One region of the Janthinobacterium rivuli genome, then DNA from elsewhere that is predicted to be linked to it. Evidence: predicted binding sites of a transcription regulator. Region 1 holds the regulator's gene; each other region holds the start of a gene.

The links. Region 1 encodes LexA, which represses DNA repair genes until DNA is damaged. Its sites were predicted from a motif close to ACTGTATNNNNATACAGT; they were not measured.
Region 2: a site for LexA is predicted at 1,348-1,365, ahead of P9875_RS26480 (DNA topoisomerase IV subunit B). Genes of this name have one in related genera too.
Region 3: a site for LexA is predicted at 1,586-1,603, ahead of dinB (DNA polymerase IV). Genes of this name have one in related genera too.

Annotation. Positions count from the first base shown of each region.
Region 1 covers NZ_CP121464.1:5,016,722-5,018,988, reverse strand. The annotation lists gene P9875_RS22755 (tetratricopeptide repeat protein) at 1-757, shown strand, start outside; gene lexA (transcriptional repressor LexA) at 830-1,465, opposite strand; gene rpsF (30S ribosomal protein S6) at 1,741-2,130, shown strand; gene priB (primosomal replication protein N) at 2,151-2,267, shown strand, end outside.
Region 2 covers NZ_CP121464.1:5,832,062-5,834,328, reverse strand. The annotation lists gene P9875_RS26480 (DNA topoisomerase IV subunit B) at 1-1,269, opposite strand, end outside; gene kdpF (K(+)-transporting ATPase subunit F) at 1,732-1,821, shown strand; gene kdpA (potassium-transporting ATPase subunit KdpA) at 1,821-2,267, shown strand, end outside.
Region 3 covers NZ_CP121464.1:75,276-77,542, forward strand. The annotation lists gene P9875_RS00300 (recombination-associated protein RdgC) at 1-262, opposite strand, end outside; gene dinB (DNA polymerase IV) at 381-1,499, opposite strand; gene P9875_RS00310 (S9 family peptidase) at 1,721-2,267, shown strand, end outside.

The DNA.
Region 1 (2,267 bases):
GAGTGTTTTTTTATTATTTTCTTGCGCAGTATATGCTGATGACCTGACGGATGCGAATAAATTCTTGCAATCCAAGGCTTATCCGCAAGCCTTGGATTTGTACAAGAAGCTGGCTCAGGCTGGGAATGCCGAGGCTCAATTTCATTTGGGTGAGATGTATCTGTATGGTGAAGGGGTGGGCGTTGATGCCGCGCAAGCCGGCCAATGGTTTGGGCAGGCATCCAAGGCGGGCAACAAGAATGCCGAAGCCGCGCTTGCCCTTATGGCTAACCGTGTCGCGCGAAAAGGCGATATTGATTACTATGTCAACGCATATGCTGGCGAGGATGTTGCCCTGAGTAAGAGCAAGTGTGTCACTCCGGTGATCCCTGAGTTCTCCAAAACCAAGCGTCAGATCAGGGATGTAGCCGAGAGTGTTGATGCCTGGATGACGTGCTATAACAACTTTGTCAGTAACCTGAATGCTTCTTTGCCGCCTGGAAAAGCTATTCCATCTGCTATTGAGGCATTGATGAATGAGCAGGAATTTGAAAAGGCCAAGCTGCGCATGGATGCAGCCTATGCGAGGGTGAGTGCCGAAGGGCGTGAGCTGGCAAAAAATATCTTGGCGCAGCGCGATGAGTGGCACGCCAAAACAGAGGCGTATCTCTTGGCGGAGAATAAAAAAATTCAGACAGAAAATGAAATGAGTGAACTGAATCGCTCACGTACCGCGAACACGCCGCAATGGGTGACCAGTCCTTTGCCAAGCAAGTAAGACAGTCTTGCCGATGTGCGCAATAGGATGGGGAATTAAGCGCTCGCAGGTATGATGCAAGCGCTTTCCCTCTTAATGCCAGCTGCGCATCAGTCCGACGGCCAGTCCTTCCAAAGCAAACTCGTCTTCCGGCGATACGGTGATCACCTTGAAGTCCGGGTTTTCCGGCAGCAGTTCGATGACGGAACCCGTTTTCTTGTAGCGCTTGACGGTGACTTCGTCGCCGATGCGGGCGACGACGATCTGGCCGTTCTTGGCGCTGTCGACCTTTTTGACGGCCAGTAAATCGCCATCCATGATGCCGGCGTCGCGCATGGACCAGCCGCGTACCTTCAGCAGGAAGTCGGGCTTGGCCGAGAACAGGGCCGGGTCGACGTTGTAGCTCGCTTCCAGGTTTTCCTGCGCCAGGATGGGCGAGCCTGCCGCCACCCGGCCGATCAGCGGCAGCGACATCAGCAGGGCCGCCGGCACTTTCGAGGGCGCCGCTTCGGCGGCCGCGCCGATCAGGCGAATGCCGCGCGAGGTACCGGGCGAAATCTCGATCGCGCCCTTGCGGGCCAGGGCCTGCAAATGCTCTTCGGCCGCATTGGCCGATTTGAAACCCAGTTCATTGGCGATTTCGGCACGGGTGGGAGGAAAGCCCGTGTTTTCAATCGCGTCCTTGATCAGGTTCAGGATTTGTTCTTGTCGTGCTGTCAGCTTGATCATGAGCGGTGGGTGCATACTAAAATGCTGTCTATATGAACAGTCTGTATTTTTGTACAGTATCGTCCACTATGCAAGGGGATTTCCGTGTTTTCGGCGAATTTCGCAAGAAATAGTCGGCCATGGGCGGAAAGCACGCTGGCGCACGGTCTTTTCGGACGCTGATGGAAGGAATGATTGAAACGTTTGCAAAAGGCGGTTATAATCTTCGGCTGACCTTCCCACACCCGTCTTGACGCCGGGGTGGGCGATTATCAATCCGACCTGAAGGAGTTTGCATGCGTCATTATGAAATAGTCTTTATCGTCCATCCGGACCAAAGCGAGCAAGTGCCCGCGATGATCGAACGCTACAAAGCCAGCGTAACCACCCGCGGCGGTTCGGTTCACCGCGTGGAAGATTGGGGCCGCCGTCAAATGGCTTACTCGATCCAAAAGCTGCCTAAAGCACACTACATCTGCCTGAACATCGAATGCGACAACGAGACCCTGGTCGAGTTGGAAACAGCATTCAAATTCAATGATGCCGTGTTGCGTCACCTGACCGTTAAAATGAAGAAAGCTGAAACAGCTCCTTCGCCGATGATGAAATCGGTACAACGCGAAGACGCGGCCAAAAGCCACCGCACCGAAGCACCAGCAGCCGCTCCAGCCGCAGCAGCAGCTTAATTCTTGACCAGGATCGTGCGCTGAACCAGCTACAAGTCACCGCCATCATTGCCGAGCGCGAAATATTGCGCTATACCCCGGCAGGGCTGCCGATTGTGAATGCAGTATTGCAACACAGTTCGCAGCAGATGGAAGCA
Region 2 (2,267 bases), 820 kb from region 1:
CAGCTTGCCGGGAAGGACGGCGACGCCTGAGGATTTTTTCTTTTCCACTTTTTGCAGCGAGCGCTGGCGCGACTGCGCCTGTTTGATCACGAGATCGGCCAGCTTCTTGCCGTAGTCGACGTGCTGGTTCAGCCACAGTTCCAGCGGCGGCTTGGTGAAGGTCGAGACGAGGCGCACGGCGTCGCGCGAATTCAGACGCTCCTTGATCTGGCCCTGGAATTGCGGGTCCAGCACCTTGGCCGACAACACGAACGAGGCGCGCGCGAACACGTCTTCCGGCAGCAATTTGACGCCTTTCGGCAGCAGCGAATGCATTTCGACGAAGTTTTTCACGGCGCCGAACAGGCCGTCGCGCAAGCCCGATTCGTGCGTGCCGCCATTCGAGGTGGGGATCAGGTTGACATACGATTCGCGCACGATGGCGCCTTCTTCCGTCCACGCGACCACCCAGGCCGCGCCTTCGCCTTCGGCAAAGCCTTCCGAATCCGGGCCAGCGTACTGCGCGCCTTCGAACAGGGGAATCAGGGTTTCGCCATTCGATACCTGCGCCAGCGTTTCAGTCAGGTAGCCGCGCAAGCCTTCCGCGTACTGCCAGGTCTGCGTGTCGCCCGTTTTCGCGTTGGTGAGCGTGACGGTCACGCCCGGCAGCAGCACGGCTTTCGAGCGCAGCAGCCGTTGCAGCTCCGTTTGCGAGATGTTCGGCGAATCAAAGTATTTCGCATCGGGCCAGGCCGTGACGCGCGTACCCGATTTTTTGCCGTCGCGCGGGGCGGGGCGGGAAGTCAAGGGCTCGATCACGTCGCCATTCGCGAACACCATGTGGTGCAAGCCGTTGCCATCGCTTTCCTTGCGCCAGACGGTGATTTCCAGGCGCGTCGACAGCGCATTGGTGACGGACACGCCGACGCCGTGCAGACCGCCCGAGAACGCGTAGGCGCCGCCCGAACCCTTGTCGAACTTGCCGCCCGCGTGCAGCCGTGTAAACACGATTTCCACCGTCGGCACGCCTTCTTCCGGGTGCAGGCCGACGGGAATGCCGCGGCCATTGTCTTCGACGGTGATGCTGCCGTCCGTGTTTTGCGTGACGGCGATATGCGTGCAATGACCGCCCAGCGCCTCGTCGGAGGCATTGTCGATCACTTCCTGAATGATGTGCAGCGGATTTTCAGTGCGGGTGTACATCCCCGGGCGCTGCTTGACGGGTTCCAGTCCTTTCAGGACACGGATGGATGATTCGCTGTAGTCGGATGCTGGTTTTTTAGTGGCCATACGTGTTCAAGCTAAGTAAAGACAGTGGTTGGAACGCCAGGCCAGGGCACTGCGGGCGCAATGACAGCGGCGGCGATAACTGTATGAATATACAGTATATCCCGTCCAGCGTCACTGGGGGAGGGCAGTGCGGCAGGCTTGGCGTCCTTGTGCGGACGCTCGCGCATTCTATCTTGTCCCGCGAGCAATAGCGCTACTCCAAGGCAACAACAGTGCGCCGCGCGCGTGGTTTTGCGCCAATTGTGATGGATTTTATGCGGTAAAGCTCCCGTTTTTACATCTTGTTTACATGCACCTCCCCAGTCTTTACGAATTTTTTAGACCCTTTTGGCTAATCTGCTCACTATCAAAACAAACCTGTGTGAGGGTGGGAATGGATCTCGTGTATCTCGGCTTGATTGCCGTGTTTTTCGTCGTGGCGGCCGGCTTTGCCGTCGCCTGCGACAAATTAGGGAGCGTCAAATGAACGCGTTTTATGTGCTGGGCGCCGTCGTCTCGGCTGGCCTGCTCGTGTACCTGCTGGTGGCGCTGCTGAAGGCGGAGGAACTGTGATGACGACGCAATCGATACTGTTATTGGTGGCCTTCCTGGCCGTGCTGCTGGCCGCCGGCTATCCGCTGGGCCTGTACATGGCCAAAGTGGCCGGCGATGCGCCCGTGCGCGGCCTGGGCTGGCTGCAAAAGCTGGAAAACCTGCTGTACCGCTGGTCCGGCCTGCCCGCCGACAAGGCCATGGGCTGGAAAAGCTATGCCATCGCCCTGATCGTTTTCAATACCGTGGGCGCCGTCTTCGTCTACGGCCTGCAGCGCCTGCAGGGCTTTTTACCGTTGAATCCACAGGGCCTGGGCGCCGTCAGCCCCGATTCCTCGTTCAATACCACCGTCAGCTTCGTCGCCAATACCAACTGGCAGGGCTATGGCGGCGAACAGACCATGAGCTATCTGACCCAGATGCTGGGCATGGCGTGCCAGAACTTCTTCTCGGCGGCCACCGGCATC
Region 3 (2,267 bases), 1.4 Mb from region 1:
TCTCGGCAGCGCGGGCCTTGGCCACCTGGTTGATGACGGTCGCTGGCAAGAGTTTCTTTTCCGTGCCCAGCAGGATCAGCATCTGCTTGTTGACCACATGGACCAGGCCGCCGTTCGGGCGTGGCGTATCCCAGCCCTGGCGCATCAGATCCATGCTGGTCGCCGGCGTAAATTTGTTCGAGGACAAGGCCTCTTCCAGTTGTTCTGGCGTATAGGCCCATGGTGCGGGCAGGCGGTAAATCTGAAGATTCTTGAACCACATAGTTTTTGTCTTCCGTTTGTTTCAGTAGTGCCAGGGGAACGCCATTCTACACTTTCGACACGGGAATGCCGTCAAAAGCGCGGACTGGCGCGGTGTTGTTGATGCGTGGGGAATGCCGCTACAGGGCGGGAAACAGCTCCGCCTGGGCTGGGGCCTGCCGCGTCACGATGGCCGGATCGGACAAGGTCGAAATGCGCACGCCCAGCAGGCGGATTTTCTTTTCAAATGGCACGCGCCGCAAGCAATCGCGGCTGGCGCGCAGGATGGCGGCGGCGTCCGCCGTGGCGCTGGGCAAGGTGATGTCGCGCGTGACGGTGCTGAAGTCCTCGAAGCGCAGCTTGATGCCCACCGTGCGCCCCGCCAGCGACTGTTTGTCGAGGTCGCCCGCCACGCGCGTGCACAGGCTTTCCAGCTTTTCCGACAGGGTGGCGCGGTCGCGCACCACCTGCAAGTCGCGCTCGAACGTCGTTTCGCGGCTGACGGACTTGGTTTCCCGGCTCGTCTGCACGGGCCGCTCATCGATGCCCAGCGCCGCCTGGCGCAGCCAGCCCGTGTACAGGTCGCCAAACTGCGTGCGCAGCATGGCCATGTCGGCCTGCGCAAGCTCGCCGATGGTGACAATGCCCAGCGCTTCCAGCTTGGCCGTCGCCTTGGGGCCGATGCCGTTGATTTTTTTCGCCGGCAAGGGCCACACGCGCGTGGCGATATCTTCGGGCGACAAAATGGTCAGCCCGTCGGGTTTTTCCAGGTCGGAACAGATTTTGGCCAGCAATTTGTTCGGCGCCAGGCCGATCGAGCACGACAGACCCGTCGCCTCGGACACGGCCGCCTTCAGGCGCGCCGCCATGGCCGGCGCCTGCTCGCCGTATTCGGTCAGGTCGACATAGATTTCATCGATGCCCACGTTCTGGATGATGGGGCACAACTGGGCCACGGCCTGCTTGAAGCGGGCCGAATAGTCGCGGTAAGCCTCGAAATCGGCCGGCAGCAGGATGCTGTCGGGCGCCAGCTTGGCCGCCTTCATGATGCCCATGGCGGAAAACACGCCAAACGCGCGCGCCGCATAGGTCGAGGTGGTGACGACGCCGCGCCCCACATAGTCGCGCATGCGCGCAAACTGCCGCGTGCCATCTTCCTGCAGCACGGGCTGCTGCAGGCGCCCGCCGCCGATGACGACGGCTTCGCCGCGCAGTTCCGGATATTTCAACAGTTCCACGGAGGCGAAAAAGGCGTCCATGTCCAGGTGGGCTATCCAGCGGCGGGATTCAGGCAATGTAGGGGCAGATGCGGTCAAGGACACCTCGCGGCGGGATGCTGTCGGATACTGTAATTATATACAGTATCGCTGCAAATGCCAGTGGACGCAAGCGCCAGGACGGTATTGATTGAAATCATGATTGGCTTTTCTATTTAGCAAGAATAGAATCGCTGCACAACAACGAAACCTAGGGAGTTGCCTTGTCCACAGTACCTCACGTCTTACGCCGACTGGCCGTCTGCTCATCCATCGTGCCGGCCCTGCTGCTGTCCACCTTGGCGCCATCCGCGCTGGCCGACACCACCACCATAGCCGCCAGCGCACCTGTCGCCGCCAAAACGGCCTGGCAGGAAACGCGCCACGGCACGGTCGTCACGGATGACTACCGCTGGCTGCAAAAGAAAACCGATCCTGCCGTCATCGACTACCTGAATGCGGAAAACGCCTACACGGCCGCCGTCACGGCGCCGATCCAGCCGCTGGCCGACAAGGTGACTGCGGAAATCAAGGGCCGCATGCAGGAAGTGGACTTGTCCGTGCCCGCGCGCCAGGGCAATTTCTACTATTACACGCGCGTGGAAGCGGGCAAGCAATACCCGATCCATTGCCGCCGCCCCGTCGGCGCCAGCGGCGCCTACGATGCGCAGGCGGCTGAAGAAATCCTGCTGGACCAGAATCAATTGGCCGAAGGCCACAAATTCTTTGCCGTGCGCGCCTTCAGCGTCAGCCCGAACGAACAGTTGCTGG